One region of the Burkholderia sp. LMU1-1-1.1 genome, then DNA from elsewhere that is predicted to be linked to it. Evidence: predicted binding sites of a transcription regulator. Region 1 holds the regulator's gene; the other holds the start of a gene.
What was found. Region 1 encodes sigma-54, which starts transcription at its own class of promoters, with help from an activator protein. Its sites were predicted from a motif close to TGGCANGNAANCTGCTTT; they were not measured.
Positions count from the first base shown of each region.

Region 2: a site for sigma-54 is predicted at 1,360-1,377, ahead of MRBLMU1_RS25570 (PEP-CTERM sorting domain-containing protein). Genes of this name have one in related genera too.

Region 1 covers NZ_JBEGHG010000086.1:55,612-62,949, reverse strand. The annotation lists gene MRBLMU1_RS31570 (PTS sugar transporter subunit IIA) at 278-760, shown strand; gene hprK (HPr(Ser) kinase/phosphatase) at 869-1,804, shown strand; gene rapZ (RNase adapter RapZ) at 1,806-2,666, shown strand; gene MRBLMU1_RS31555 (enoyl-CoA hydratase/isomerase family protein) at 2,737-3,819, opposite strand; gene hpf (ribosome hibernation-promoting factor, HPF/YfiA family) at 3,986-4,345, opposite strand; gene MRBLMU1_RS31545 (RNA polymerase factor sigma-54) at 4,421-5,902, opposite strand; gene lptB (LPS export ABC transporter ATP-binding protein) at 5,912-6,664, opposite strand; gene lptA (lipopolysaccharide transport periplasmic protein LptA) at 6,667-7,245, opposite strand; gene lptC (LPS export ABC transporter periplasmic protein LptC) at 7,277-7,338, opposite strand, start outside.
Region 2 covers NZ_JBEGHG010000056.1:9,826-17,163, forward strand. The annotation lists gene MRBLMU1_RS25565 (glycosyltransferase) at 1-276, shown strand, start outside; gene MRBLMU1_RS25570 (PEP-CTERM sorting domain-containing protein) at 352-1,305, opposite strand; gene MRBLMU1_RS25575 (PEP-CTERM sorting domain-containing protein) at 1,540-2,481, opposite strand; gene MRBLMU1_RS25580 (acyltransferase) at 2,655-3,344, opposite strand; gene MRBLMU1_RS25585 (nitroreductase family protein) at 3,344-4,447, opposite strand; gene MRBLMU1_RS25590 (ThiF family adenylyltransferase) at 4,444-5,313, opposite strand; gene MRBLMU1_RS25595 (YbdD/YjiX family protein) at 5,444-5,644, opposite strand; gene MRBLMU1_RS25600 (carbon starvation CstA family protein) at 5,644-7,338, opposite strand, start outside.

The DNA.
Region 1 (7,338 bases):
ATGCGACTTTCGTAAGAAATGAGCGCATCCGCCGAAAAACGCGAAAAATCGGAAAACCTTGCCGGTTTGCGGCGAAAAACCGGCGTTTTCACACTTTTTTGCGCATAAATAGCAAATGCTTTCTGCGGTGCATTTTCGATAACACCTTTGGCGGCCCGGCGCGCCGGCGGCCTGACATCAAAGCAACGCCTGCGCGAGCGAATTCATGTTACATGGCGCACAAACAAGCCTATAATTCGGCGGCACGCCTTGTGCGTCGTAACATTCTTATCGTCTTATGAATAACCTGAGCAAAATACTCTCACTCGAAAATGTCCTGCTTGACCTGGAAGTCTCCAGCAAGAAGCGGGCATTCGAGCAAGCCGGCCTGATCTTCGAAAACAACTGCGGTATCGCCCGCTCCACCGTCTCGGACAACCTGTTCGCGCGCGAGCGCCTCGGTTCCACCGGGCTCGGTCATGGCGTGGCCGTGCCGCACGGCCGCATCAAGGGCATGAAGAGCCTGAAATCGCCGCTGGCGGCCTTCGTCCGCCTGGCCGAGCCGATTCCGTTCGAGTCGCCCGACGGCAAGCCGGTCAACCTGCTGTTCTTCCTGTTGATCCCGGACCACGTCACCCAGCAGCACCTGGAGATCCTGTCCGAGATCGCCGAGATGTTCTCGGACGACGCCTTCCGCACCGCGCTGAGCACCGATCCGGACCCGAAATCGGTACACTCGCGCATCATCAACTGGATGCCGAGCCTGCAGGCGGCCGGCTAAAAAACCGCGTCGCGAGGTGGCCAATCAGTGGCTTGCAAGCATGAGGGGCGGGACAATAGGTTAAACTTAGGGCGCAGGCCCCGTTCAACCTTGAGATAAAGACGCCCCATGCTGCAAACGCCGCTGACGATACAAAGGCTTTACGACGACAATCGCGAGAGTTTGCAGCTCGGCTGGTTCGCCGGCTTTCCCGGCGGCGAGCGCCTCATCTCCGGCGACGTGGCCTCCGCCGCCGACCAGGTCGGCCACCTGAACACCATCCACCCCGGCCGCATCCAGGTCTTCGGGCACCAGGAAATCAATTACTACCAGCGCCTGAAGGCGCTCACGCGCGCCCACGTCATCGGCGAGCTGATCGCTGGCGGCCCGCCGGCGCTGATCATCGCCCAGGGCCTGGAAACGCCGCCCGACATCCTCGCCATCTGCGACGAAAAAAACATCCCGCTGTTCTCCACTCCGTTACCTGCCGCACAGGTGATCGACTTCCTGCGCGTGTATCTTTCCAAGAAGCTGGCGCAACGCATCATCATGCACGGCGTCTTCATGGACGTGCTCGGCGTGGGCGTGCTGATCACCGGCGACTCCGGCCTCGGCAAAAGCGAGCTGGGCCTGGAACTGATTTCGCGCTCGCACGGCCTGGTGGCCGACGACGCGGTGGAGTTTTCGCGCATCGCGCCGAACATGATCGAGGGCCGCTGCCCCGCCCTGCTGCAGAATCTGCTGGAAGTGCGCGGGCTGGGCCTGCTGGACATCAAGGCGATCTTCGGCGAGACGGCGGTGCGCCGCAAGATGCGCCTGAAACTGATCGTGCATCTGGTGCGGCGCGGCGCGCTGGAGGAGGAAGTGGAACGGCTGCCGTTCCAGTTCCCGACCGAGGACGTGCTGGGCCTGCCGATCCGCAAGGTCGTCATTCCCGTGGCGGCCGGCCGCAACATCGCGGTGCTGCTGGAGGCCGCCGTCCGCAACACGATACTGCAATTGCGCGGCATCGACACACTACAGGAGTTCATGGAGCGCCAGCGGCAAGCCATGAGCGGAGATTGACATGCGCATCGTCCTCATCACAGGCATATCCGGCTCCGGCAAATCGGTGGCCCTGAACGTGCTGGAAGACACCGGCCACTATTGCGTCGACAACCTGCCGCCGGCGTTGCTGTCGAACCTGGTTTCGACCTTGGCCGAGGAAGGCTTGCAGGCGCTGGCGGTGGCCGTCGACGCCCGCAGCGCCGAATCGCTGGCCTCGCTGCCGGCCGACGTCAAGCGGCTGCGCGAAGAGGGGCACGACGTCAAGGTCATGTTCCTCACCGCTAACACGCACTCGCTGGTGGCGCGCTTCTCGGAGACGCGCCGCAGCCACCCGCTGTCGCACGAGTTGCGTCCGGGGCAGAATCCGGCCGCGCGCCGCACCTTGATCGAATGCATCATGGAAGAGCGCGAGCGGCTGTCGGCCATCGAACAGCTGGGCCACGTGGTCGACACGTCGGAACTGAGCGCCAACAAGCTGCGCGCCTGGGTCAAGGATCTGGTCGCCAGCGAGGGGGCGCCGCTGACCTTGTTCTTCGAATCGTTCGCCTTCAAGCTGGGCGTGCCGATGGACGCGGACTTCGTGTTCGACGTGCGCGCGCTGCCGAATCCGTATTACGATTTGACGTTGCGGCCGCTGACCGGGCGCGACGCGCCGGTGATCGATTTCCTCGACGCGCAGCCGAGCGCCATCGAGATGATGGGCGATATCCGTGCCTTCATCGAGAAATGGCTGCCGTTCTTCAAGACCGATAACCGCAGTTATTTGACGGTGGCGCTGGGGTGCACCGGCGGACAACACCGGTCGGTGTATATGGCGGAAAAGTTAGCCGCGTATTTCCATCCGAACGAGCGGGTGGTGTTACGGCACAGGGAGCAGTAGCCAAGAACGTCCGCCGACCACGGAGATGTTTTTTTTCGGCGCGGGCCGCAAAACCGTTGCCGGTTTGCGGTCAAAGATGCCGCAGCGGGTGGGCGTATTCCGGCCACACGGGCTCGAACAGGCGCCGCACCATTTCCTCGGTCACCTGCTCCAACGACGGCGGATTCCATTTCGGCGCACCGTCCTTGTCGATGACGAGCGCGCGCACGCCTTCGATGACCTCGCCGTGTTCAAACACACGCCTGACCAGCGCGCGCTCCATGCGCAGGCAGCCGCCCATGTCCAGCGCCGCCCCGCGCTCGATCAACTCGTGCGTCACGCTCATCATCAACGGCGACCGGCTCGCCATCGTCCGCACGGTGGCCCGCGCGAACGGGCTGGTATCCGACTCCAGCGAAGCGACAATGGCCGGCACCGACCCGGCGCCGAAGTGGCGGTCGATGGCCCCACGCTCCGCCTCCAGCTTGCCCACCCCGACCGCGTCCCTGAACGGCTCCGCAAAAGCCGCGATCGCCTCGACCAACTCCGCGCCGGGCGTCGACTCCAGGATCGCATACAGCAGCTCCAGCTCGTCCGCGGGCACATAATGATCGGCCAGGCCGGCATACAGCGCGTCGGCCGCGCCTATCGTCGCGCCGGTCACGCCGAGATAGCGGCCCAGGCCGCCCGGCGCGCGCGACAGGAAATAGCTGCCGCCGACATCCGGGAACAGGCCGATGTTCACCTCCGGCATCGCCATCTTGGTGCGCTCGGTGACGATGCGCACCCGGCCGTCCGGCCCGCTCTGCGCGATGCCCATGCCGCCGCCCATGACCACCCCATCCATCAGCGCGATGTAGGGCTTGGGGTAGCTGTGCACCAGATGGTTGAGCGAGTACTCCTCGGTGAAGAAATCCTCGATCGGCGCGCTGCCCGTTTGTGGCGTGGCGCGGCCGGCGTCGTAGAAGAAACGGATGTCGCCGCCGGCGCAGAAAGCCTTTTCGCTGCTGCCACGGATGACGACGGCGGCGACATCGGAGTCGTCGCGCCACGCCAGCAGCGCCGCCGTGATGGCGCGCAGCATCTCCAACGACAGCGAGTTCAACGCCCGGGGCCGGTCGAGGGTGATGAAGCCGGTGCCGTTGACGATGCTGGTGTGGACCCATTCACTCATGATGTCGCGACCCGTGATGAAAAACCTATTCTACCGCCACTTCCGCGCGCGCGGCGTCGCCGCCGAAACGGGATAAATTATTTTCATCGAATCGAGGTGGACATAAAACGCGGACACAAAAAAGGGCGCCCTTGCGCCCTTTGTTGGATGGTGCCGGAGGCCGTTGTTATAGGGCGGCGGCAGCGGGTTCGTAGCTATCCGGGAGATGCTTGATCGCATCGTGGCCGTGCTGCTGAACTTTGGATTTGTATTTCATGACCTGACGGTCGAGCTTGTCGACCAGGGTGTCGATCGCGGCGTACAGGTCTTGCGACAGGCTTTCCACGTACACGGTTTTACCCGACATGCGCAGATTGATTTCAGCCTTCTGGCGTTTGGATTTCTCTTTAAGGTTATCTACAGTCAGGATGACAGCAATATCAATAACTTGATCGAAGTGACGAGTGACACGTTCCAGTTTGCTCTGTACGTATTCGCGGATGGCCGCGGTCACTTCGAGATGATGTCCACTGATGGTCAGATTCATACACGCTCCTAAAGATAAATGTCGCTTACGGTCAGTGCCGCGCCCATTGCGGCCGGGCGCACAGTGACCAAGTAACTACAAAGACTTGCGGAGACTAACGGGAGGGATTTTCAACGCTTCGCGATATTTGGCAACAGTCCGTCGCGCAATCACCATGCCTTGTTCCCCCAGCATGTCCGCAATCTTACTGTCGGATAAAGGATTTTTAGGGTCTTCAGCTCCTGTCAATTGCACGATGAGTGCCCGTATCGCCGTCGAACTTGCTTCACCGCCCGCTTCGGTGGCGACGTGGCTACCAAAGAAATATTTCAACTCAAACATGCCGTGCGGCGTCAGCATGTACTTTTGAGTCGTCACCCGAGAAATAGTGCTCTCGTGTAAACCCAGTGTATCAGCAATTTCGCGAAGCACAAGGGGGCGCATGGCAACCGCGCCGTGCGAGAAAAAGTTCTTTTGCCTTTCTACTATCGCCTGCGCCACGCGCAGGATGGTGTCGAAGCGCTGGCGCATATTCTTGATCAGCCACTTGGCTTCCTGCAACTGGGCGCCCATCGCGCCCTCGCCCTTGCCCTGCTTGAGCAGGTTGGCGTACATGGCGTTGACCCGCAGGCGCGGCATGACGTCGTTGTTGAGGCTGACCTGCCAGCCGTTGCGCGCCTTCTTGACGATCACGTCCGGCACCACGTAGTCGGACACGTCCGAGGCGAAGGCCGAACCCGGATGCGGATTGCACAGGCGGATGACGGCCTGCGCCTCGCGCAAGTCCTCGTCGTCGCACACCAGCGCCTTTTTCAGCTTGTTGAAATCGCGCTGGGCGAACCAGGTCAGATGGTTCTCGACGATGGTCAGCGCCATGCGCCGCGTCACCAGCGCGATGCCCGGCAGGCGCTTGATCTGCAGCGCCAGGCATTCGGAGGCGTTGCGCGCGCCCACGCCCATCGGGTCGAAGCTTTGCAGCATCGACAAGGCGGTGCGCAGTTCGTCGATGTCGACTTCCAGTTCCTCCGGCAGGCGCGCGTGGATCTCCTCCAGCGGCTCCTCCAGGTAGCCGTTCTCGTCGAGCGCGTCGATGATCAGCTCGACCAGCGCGCGGTCGCGCGTCTCCAGCACGGTCACCCGCATCTGCTCCATCAGATGCTCGCGCAGCGTGCAGTGGTTGGCCTCCAGTTGGGGACGCGCGTCCTCGTCGTCGGGGGCCTTGCTGCGGCCGGCGTCGCTCCAGTCGACGTCGGCCTCGCTGCTGGTACTTTCGGTATCGGCGGCGGGGCCGTCGTAGGGGTCGGCGTCGGCGGCGGCCGGCGCGTCCTGCTGGCCCGGCGGGCCTTCGGGCGGCGCCTCGCCGGACGGCGCCTGCTGGCTGATGGCGCCGTCGGACAACAGCCGCAGCGATCGGTCGAGCGGGTCGTCCAGACGCTCGAGCAGGGGGTTGTCGGTGAGCAGTTGCTCGAGCTCCTGGTGCAGCTCCAGCGTGGACAGCTGCAGCAGACGGATCGACTGCTGCAGCTGGGGTGTCAGCGCGAGGTGCTGCGACGTGCGCAGTTGCAATGACTGTTTCATGGGGCCTATTTACATCCGGAAGTGTTCACCCAGGTACACGCGGCGGACCGACTCGTCGGCGATGATGTCGTCCGGCCGGCCTGAAGCCAGAACCGAGCCCTGGTTGATGATATATGCGCGGTCGCAAATGCCCAGCGTCTCGCGCACATTGTGATCGGTAATGAGGACGCCGATATTGCGTTCCTTGAGGAAGCGCACGATGCGCTGGATCTCAATGACGGCAATCGGGTCGACCCCGGCGAAAGGTTCGTCAAGCAGCACGAAGCGCGGGTTGGTGGCCAGCGCGCGGGCGATCTCCACGCGGCGGCGTTCGCCGCCGGACAGCGACAGCGCCTGGTTTTCGCGCAGCTTTTCGATTTGCAAATCGGCCAGCAGGGTATTGAGCCGTTCATCAATGGCAGCCTTGGATAAAGGCTTGCCGTCCACTTTCTGGATTTCGAGGACGGCGCGGATATTCTCTTCCACGGTCAGCTTGCGGAACACCGAAGCCTCCTGTGGCAGGTAGGACAGGCCGAGCGAGGCCCGGCGGTGGATCGGCAGCGAGGAGATGTCGACGCCGCTGATGTCGATGGTGCCGGCGTCCGACGGCACCAGGCCGACGATCATGTAGAACGAGGTGGTCTTGCCGGCGCCGTTGGGGCCGAGCAGGCCGACCACTTCGCCGCATTCGACCTGCAGCGAGACGTCATGCACGACCTGGCGCTTGCCGTAGGTCTTTTGCAGGCCGCGCACGATCAGGGTGCTACCGCATGTTGGCTCCATGCTTATTTCCCCGCCGCTGGATTGGTGGCGGGAGCGGGCGCGGGCGCCTGCTTGTTCGACGGCTGGATCACCATGGTGCTGCGGCCGCCGCCCGGTTTGCTTTCGCCGGTGGCGGTGTTTTTCACGGCGAAGAATTCGCGCCGGCTGTCATAGGAGATGAACTCGCCGTCGACCTGGCTGGCGTTCTTGCTGCCCTCCAGCTTCTTGATCTGCGCCTTCGAGAACAGCTTGACCAGCTCGGTCTTGCCGTCGTATTCGATGCGGTCGGCGCGGCCCTCGACCCACTGGTCGCCGGCGCCGTCGAGCTTTTGGCGGAACGTCGCCTGCACGCCCGGCGCGCCGGTCAGCACCACGAGCTGGTAGCCTTCCGGATCTTCGGTGACCACCGCCTTCGGCGACTTCATCAGCAAAGTGCCGCGGGTCAGCACGACGTTGCCGGTGAAGGTCTTGATCTGCTTGACGTCGTCGGCGTCGAGGTTGTCGAAGGAAATCTCGGTCGGCTTGTTGGAGTCGGCTTTTTCGGCGTGGGCCGCGCCCATGGCGGCCAGTAGCAGCGCGGCCGACAGTATCAGTTTCTTCATCATCGTGTCCTTCATATCGGTGTCTCTTGTATTAGCGCGGCGCCTTCGGCGGCATCGTGATCGTTCCGCGTCCGCCCAGCTGCAGCTGGCGCG
Region 2 (7,338 bases), on a different contig from region 1:
CCGACCAGCCAGCAGGCGTTGAGCGCGTGCGTGCCGGTGCTGGGCATCGCCGGCAACCTCGATCAGTACTTGAACATGCATGGCGTGGTGGCCAGCGGCGCCGGCGCCTTGTTGCGCTCGGACCGCCTGAGCGAGGACGCGGTGCGCCGCGCCGTCCTCGACTTGCTCGAACAGCCCGGCGCCACGGCGTCCGCGCGCAAGGTCGCCGAGCAGTTCGTCCGCTACGACGCCGGCGCCCGGTTGTCGGGGCTACTGCTCAAGCTGTTGCCGTTGTGAGCGGATGACATCCGGGCGAAAAAAAACGGACCGAGGTACGCCGCCAGGGTCCGCCAAAGTTACACAACCGCCGTGTCAGGATTTGTTCCCGGTCTTGCCTTTCCGGCGGCTGCCCATTGCCAGGCCGGCGAAGCCCAGGCCCATGATGGCCAGGGTGCCGGGTTCCGGCACCGCCAGGGCGGCGAAGGACTGCGAGGAATCGACCTTCAGGAACGGCACCGTGGTGGGCGTGGCGCCGTCCCACATCATCGTCGGCGTGAAGAACGAGGGTACGTTGGTGGTGCCGGTGACTTTGTCCTGGAAGATGGAACCGGTGACGATGTCCAGGTAGGCCGGATCGACGTAGTCGATCATGAAGCGCGAATCGAACGAGCCGGTGCCGACCGCGCCGCTGGCGGTGAAGCTGGCGTCGTTGAACACCAGGTGGCCCGACAGGATGATGATGCCGTCGCCGTCGGTGTCGCCGGGGGAGGTGCCGCAACCGGTCGAGGTCGAACCGGTGCCGTAGCAGCGCACGGTGTTGGCGCCGTTGCCGGGCACGGCGCGGCTGCTGCCGGGGCCGGGGGTGATCTGGTCGAAGTAGATGGCGAGGTTCTGCACGCCGGCGCGCAGCGGATCGACGTCCATCGCGGCCGACTGCGATGGCGGCAACGTGAAGTGGGCGCTGGTCGGCGTCTGCAGGTCGACCAGCTCCTGGAAGCGCACCACCTTGCTGATTTCGAAGGTGGTGTTCAAGCCGGCGGGCGTGACGATGGCCGGCACGTTGCTGTTCGACATGGTGCCGATGACCATCTGCGACCGCAGCTCGGTCAGGTAGGGCGCGGCGCCGCCGGGGCCGACGGTGATGCCGGGGATGAAGCCGGTGGCCAGGCCGGTGTCGGTCACATTGGTCCACAGATCGGCGTAGGTGCTGTAGGCGCCGCTGCCGGTGACATCGAGGCCCACAGTGGGGCCGGCGCTGGCGGTGAGCGGCGCGGCCAGGGCAGTAGCGATCGCGGCGGCGGCCAGTGCGGGTTTGAGGATGTTCATGTGTGTGCTCCCTGGAGTTGAGGGGACCCCGGAAATCGGGATCGTATGGCCTATAGAGCAAAACCCTTGCCAAGCAAGGTGAACCGTGAGGAATCAAGCACTTGCGCAACGCCGACGCTATGTTTTTGCAAGGGATGTAAAAAATACCGTCTAAAAAAACGGACCGCGGGCATGGCGCCGGGTCCGTTGAAAAACGCCGGAGACGAAGCTGTCGCCGCAGCGGCAAACAGTGGATCAGGACCGGACGTCGATCTTGCGGCGTTTGCTCAGCGCCAGCCCGGCCAGGCCCAGCCCGATGATGGCCACGGTGCCGGGCTCCGGCACGGCGAAGGATTGCGAGGAGTCCACCTTCAGGAACGGCACGGTGGTGGGCGTGGCGCCGTCCCACATTGAGGTCGGTGTAAAGAACGACGGCACATTGGTGGTGCCGGTGAACTTGTCGATGAACACCGAGCCGGTGACGATGTCGAGGTAGGCGGGATCGACATAGTCGATGACGAAGCGGGTATCGAACGAACCGGTGCCGACGGCGCCGCTGGCGGTGAAGCTGGCGACGTTGAAGACCAGGTGGCCCGACAGGATCATGACGCCGTCGCCGTCCGGATCGCCGGCGGCGCCGCCGCAACCGTTGGCGGCGCCGCCGGTGACGCCGGCGCCATAGCAGCGCACCGTGTTGACGCCATTGCCGGGCACGGCCTGGCTGGGACCGCCGGGGGTGATCTGGTCGAAGAACACGGCGAAGTTCTGCACGCCGGCGCGGGTGGGATCGACGTCCATCGCCGCCGACTGGCTCGGCGCCAGCCCGAAGGTCGCGGTGGTGGCGTTCTGCGACGTGACCAGCTCCTCGAAGCGCACGATCTTGGTCAGCTCGAAGCTGGTGTTGAGGCCGGGCGGCGTGACGATGGCGCCGATATTGCTGTTGCTCATGGTGCCGATGACGGTCTGCGTGTGCAGATCGGCCAGATACGGCGCGATGCCGCCGGGACCGCCGACGGTGGCGCCCGGGATGAAGCCGTTGACCACGGCGGTGTCGGTGATGTTGGTCCACAGGTCGGCATAGGTGGTGTAGGTGCCGGTGCCGGTGGGATCGAGGCCGACCACGGGGGCGCCGAGCGCGGCGAACGGCGCGGCCAGCGCGGCGGCGAGGATGGCGGCGGCGGGTTTGTAATAGTTCATAGCTGTTCCCCAAGAAATAGAAGACCCTGGAAATCAAGGTCGCTCCACCTCTTCAGCAAAACCCCTGCCAGCTTGGACGAAGCCAGTGGATTCAAGGGCTTGCGCCGCGATCCGTGTTGCGGATCGAACAGTGCGTAAAAAATTCCGGCACTTGTTTGCTCCAGCTCATTGCTCTAGTTCAGCTCGCTAGCCTTTACTGTCGGGGCTGCTTTGATTTTGCGCGCCGGAATGCCACCCCAGACTTCGCCGGCGCCGATGTGCGTGTCCTTCGTCACCACCGCGCCGGCCGAGACGATGGCGTGGTCGCCGATGCGCACGCCCGCCATCACCACCGCCTTGGCGCCGATGGTGACGGTGTCGCCGACGACGACGGCTTTCAGTTCCAGCCTGTTGCCTTCGATCACGTGCGCGAAGATCACCGCGTCGTGGCCGATGATGGTGTTGCTGCCGATGCGCGTGAGCGGCGGGTCGAGCAGGGCGCCGGCGCTGTAGGTGTTGGCGCCCAGTTCGGCGCCGAGTGCCAGATAGATCAACCGCACGATCGGCACCGGGATGAAGTGCGTGCGGATCAGCGAATTGAACAGCAGCAGGTAGAACAGGATGTTGACGTTGGCGGCCAGTTCGTGGCGCGAATTCTCGGCCACCTCTCCCTCGCGAAGCGGCATGATGAACAGGAAACAGCGGTAGACCGCGAAGGCCGCCAGATAGGTCAGCAGCACGGCCGCCAGCAGCAGCGTCACGCCGCGAAAGTCGCCCAGCGGCAGGCTGCCCAGCAGCAGCGCGGTGGCGCCCAGGCCCAGCGCCAGGATCAGTGCCAGCAGGCCCAGGAAGACGGCGATCTGCAACGGTTTGATGGCGCGCATCAGCGGCTCCCGGCCGGCGGGCCGACCAGCAGTTCGTTGAGCGGCTTGCGGATCGAGCGCGCCGCCGCCGGAGCGCCGGCGCCGATGCGGCCCATGAACACGGCCGTCTCCCACACCTGTCTGCCGACCAGCAGCTCGCCCTGTCGCGCCAGCTCGGCCGCGCGCTGCTGCATGCCCGGCGTGCCGGAAAACACGCGGCCGTCGCGCACGTAGCGTGAAAAGATCAGCGGCGTCAGCTCCGGCTGCAATTGCAGGCCCTGCGCCGTGGCCGTCAGCCAGAAGCGCTGCATGGCCCGGCCCGCCGTCACGTAGTCGTCGATCTTGTGCGGGCGGTGATCCGCCGTCAGCACGAAGTGGGCGGCGCACGCCAGGCCGGGGATCAGGTCCATCTGCACGCGCGGCGCCACCGTGCCGGCCAGCCAGGTGTTGAAGAATTCCACGCGGCGCCAGTCGCGCATGATCCAGCGCATCAGTTTGGCGGTCAGCGCGTCCACGCCCAGCGCCTGGTCCGGCATGCGGTCCTCGCTGTAGCGGGCGTTCCATTCGATGACGGCCTGGTGCACCTGGTGCGCCTCCGGCATCGTCAGCCGCAGCTTGGCGTTGCGGTACATCAAACGCGCCGCCGCCGCGCGCTGGCGGCCTTCGAGCCAGGTCACGCCGAAGCCCGGCGGCAGCGTGGCGGCCAGCGCGGTCTTCTCGGTCGTCGTCAACGGGCGCCGGCTCAGCGGCCGGCGCTGCACGCTGCGCGGCAGGATGAAGTCGGCCAGCGGATCGGCTTCCAGTCGTGGTGCCGGCACGAAGTCGACGATGAACGTCGGGCGCGCCTCGGGCGCCTCCGGCCGGCGCGCGGCTTGCATCTCAAGCCCGAAGCCGCTGGCGGCGATGGCCATCGTTTCGAGCAGCGCGCCGAGCGAGATCTGGCTCGGGTGGCCGTCCAGGTCGTAGACGCAGTGGTCGCGCGTGTCGTGGCCGTGCACGATCAGGCGGCGCGTGTCGAGGATCTCGAAGCGCCACGGCTGGGTGTTGTCGCCGCTGGGCGCCCAGCGCGCCAGCTCGAGGATCTGTTCCAGGGTGGCGTCCAGATGTTGTTCCATCTTGCTCATGATTCGTCTCCGGGACGGCGCCGCCTGGCCAGCATCATCGCCAGCCGTTGCAACGGGTGGCGGTTGCCGCCGGGACGCCAGGTGCGCACCAGCTTGTTGCGATAGCCGTCGAACTGATAGCCGCGCGGCGCGGCCAATATGTCGCCGCGGTTGAGCATGATCTTGAGCGCCTCGGTGGCGGCGGCACCGGCGCACAACTCGCAGCCCATGATGGTGGAGGGGCCGCGCTTCTCCTTCAGATTGATGCTGGACGGATCGACCAGATAGCGGCCGTGCAGTCCGGCCGGCGCCAGCCCGACCAGGAAGCGCAGCGCCTTTTCGTCGTCGGGCAGGTTGCCCCAGCCGAAGTATTCCTCGAACGTCATTTCCCCCGGCATGAAATTGAGCACGGCCGTGCCCATGCCGAGCGGCGCTGCCGTGATGGCCGGAATGCCGAGCTTGGCGCAGGCGGCGAAGGTGGCCTGGCGCGCGCCGAAGGCGAAGAAGTCCAGGCCGTCGACATACAGGTCGACGCCCTTGAAAAACCGGCGCATGTTGACGTCGTCCACGCCGGTCGGAAAGCTGGTGATCTGCAATTCCGGATTGATATCGCGCGCCATCGCCTCCAGCACCTCGACCTTGGGCAGGCCCAGGGTCGACATGTTGGCGCCGATCTGGCGGTTGAAATTGGCGATGTCGAAGGTGTCGAAATCGGCGATGTGGAACGCGCCCACGCCCAGCCGCGCCAAGGTCAGCAGATGAAAGCCGCCGACGCCGCCGAGGCCGGCGATGGCGATGCGCTTTTCCTTGAGCAGCGATTGTTCGGCCGGCGTCACCCAGCCGAGGTTGCGCGCGAACGCGTGGTGGTAAGAGAAGGTCTGTGCCATGTGTCTCCCGGGAACTGCCGCCATGCGGCTCAAGGAGTTTGGACAGATGAGGTAAATCAAAAGTTCCGCAAAAAGTATGGAATCGACGAAAAAAAAGCCGGTTCGTTAGAACCGGCCTTGGCCACTCACATCAGCAACAACCGCCGCGCTTGCCGGCGCCGCCGTAGCGCGCCTCCTGGCGCTCGCGGAAGAATTCCTCGTACGTCATCATCGGCTCGTCGGGATGGGTGGCTTCCCGATGGCTGACATAGGTGTCGTAGTCGGGCAGGCCCATCATCAGGCGCATGCTCTGCCCGAGATAGCGGCCCGCCTTGGCGATATCGCCCAACATCATTGCACCTTGGCCGCCAACACCATCGGGCTTTCCATGGCGGTCGGCTTGCTGTTGGCGCGCGCCAGCATCACGGTGCGGATGCCGAACACCAGCACGCTGAGCACGACGATGACGAAGAAGCCGGCCAGCGACGCGTCCAGATAATCGTTGAACACGATCTGGTGCATCTGCGCCACCGACTTGGCCGGCGCCAGCAGCTTGCCCTCGTCGAGCGCGGCCTGGTACTTGGCCGCGTGCGACAGGAAACCGACTTTCGGGTTGGCGTCGAAGATCTTCTGCCAGCCGGCCGTCAAGGTGCACAGCAGCAACCAGATGGTCGGCACGATGGTGACCCAGGCGAACTTGCCGCGCTTCATCTTGAACAGCACGCAGGTGCCCAGCATCAGCGCGATCGCCGCCAGCATCTGGTTGGCGATGCCGAACAGCGGCCACAAGGTGTTGATGCCGCCCAGCGGATCGACCACGCCCTGGTACAGGAAGTAGCCCCAGGCCGCCACGCACAGCGCGGTCGCGGTCAGGTTGGCGAACACGTTCTCGGTCTTTTTCATCGACGGCACGAAGGCGCCGAGCAAATCCTGCAGCATGAAGCGGCCGGCGCGGGTGCCGGCGTCGACGGCGGTCAAGATGAACAGCGCCTCGAACAGGATGGCGAAGTGGTACCAGAAGGCCATCATGGCCTGGCCGCCGATCACGTTCGACAGGATGTGGGCCATGCCGACGGCCAGGGTCGGGGCGCCGCCGGCGCGCGAGATGATGCTGTGCTCGCCGACATCCTTGGCGGTCTGGGTCAGCATCTCCGGCGTGACATAGAAGCCCCACTGCGAGATCGCGTGCGCGGCGGACTCGGCCGTGGTGCCGATCAGCGCGGCGGGAGAGTTCATGGCGAAGTAGATGCCCGGCTCGATGGTCGAGGCGGCCACCAGCGCCATGATGGCGACGAACGATTCCATCAGCATGGCGCCGTAGCCGATGAAGCGGGCGTGGCTTTCATTCTCGATCATCTTGGGCGTGGTGCCCGACGAGATCAGCGCGTGGAAGCCGGACACGGCGCCGCAGGCGATGGTGATGAACAGGAAGGGGAACATCGAGCCGGACCAGACCGGGCCGGTGCCGTCGATGAATTGCGTGATCGCCGGCATTTTCAGGTAGGGGGCGACGAACAGGATGCCCAGCGCCAGGCCGACGATGGTGCCGATCTTGAGGAAGGTCGACAGGTAGTCGCGCGGCGCCAGCAGCAGCCACACCGGCAGCACCGAGGCGACGAAGCCGTAGCCGATCAGCATCCAGGTCAGCTCGGTGCCGGTGAAGTTGAACATCGGCGCCAGCGCCGGATTTTCCTGCACGTACTGGCCGCCGAAGATGGCCGCCATCAGCAGCACGAAGCCGATGATCGACACCTCGCCGATGCGGCCGACGCGGATGTAGCGCGAATACACGCCCATGAACAGCGCGATCGGGATCGTCGCCATCACGGTGAAGCTGCCCCACGGCGAGCCGGTCAGGGCTTTGACGACGATCAGCGCCAGCACCGCCAGGATGATGACCATGATCATGAAGGTGCCCAGCAGCGCGATCATGCCGGGGATTTGCCCCAGCTCCGATTTGATCAGGTCGCCCAGCGAGCGGCCGTCGCGGCGCATCGAGATGAACAGCACGATGAAGTCCTGCACCGCGCCGGCGAACACCACCCC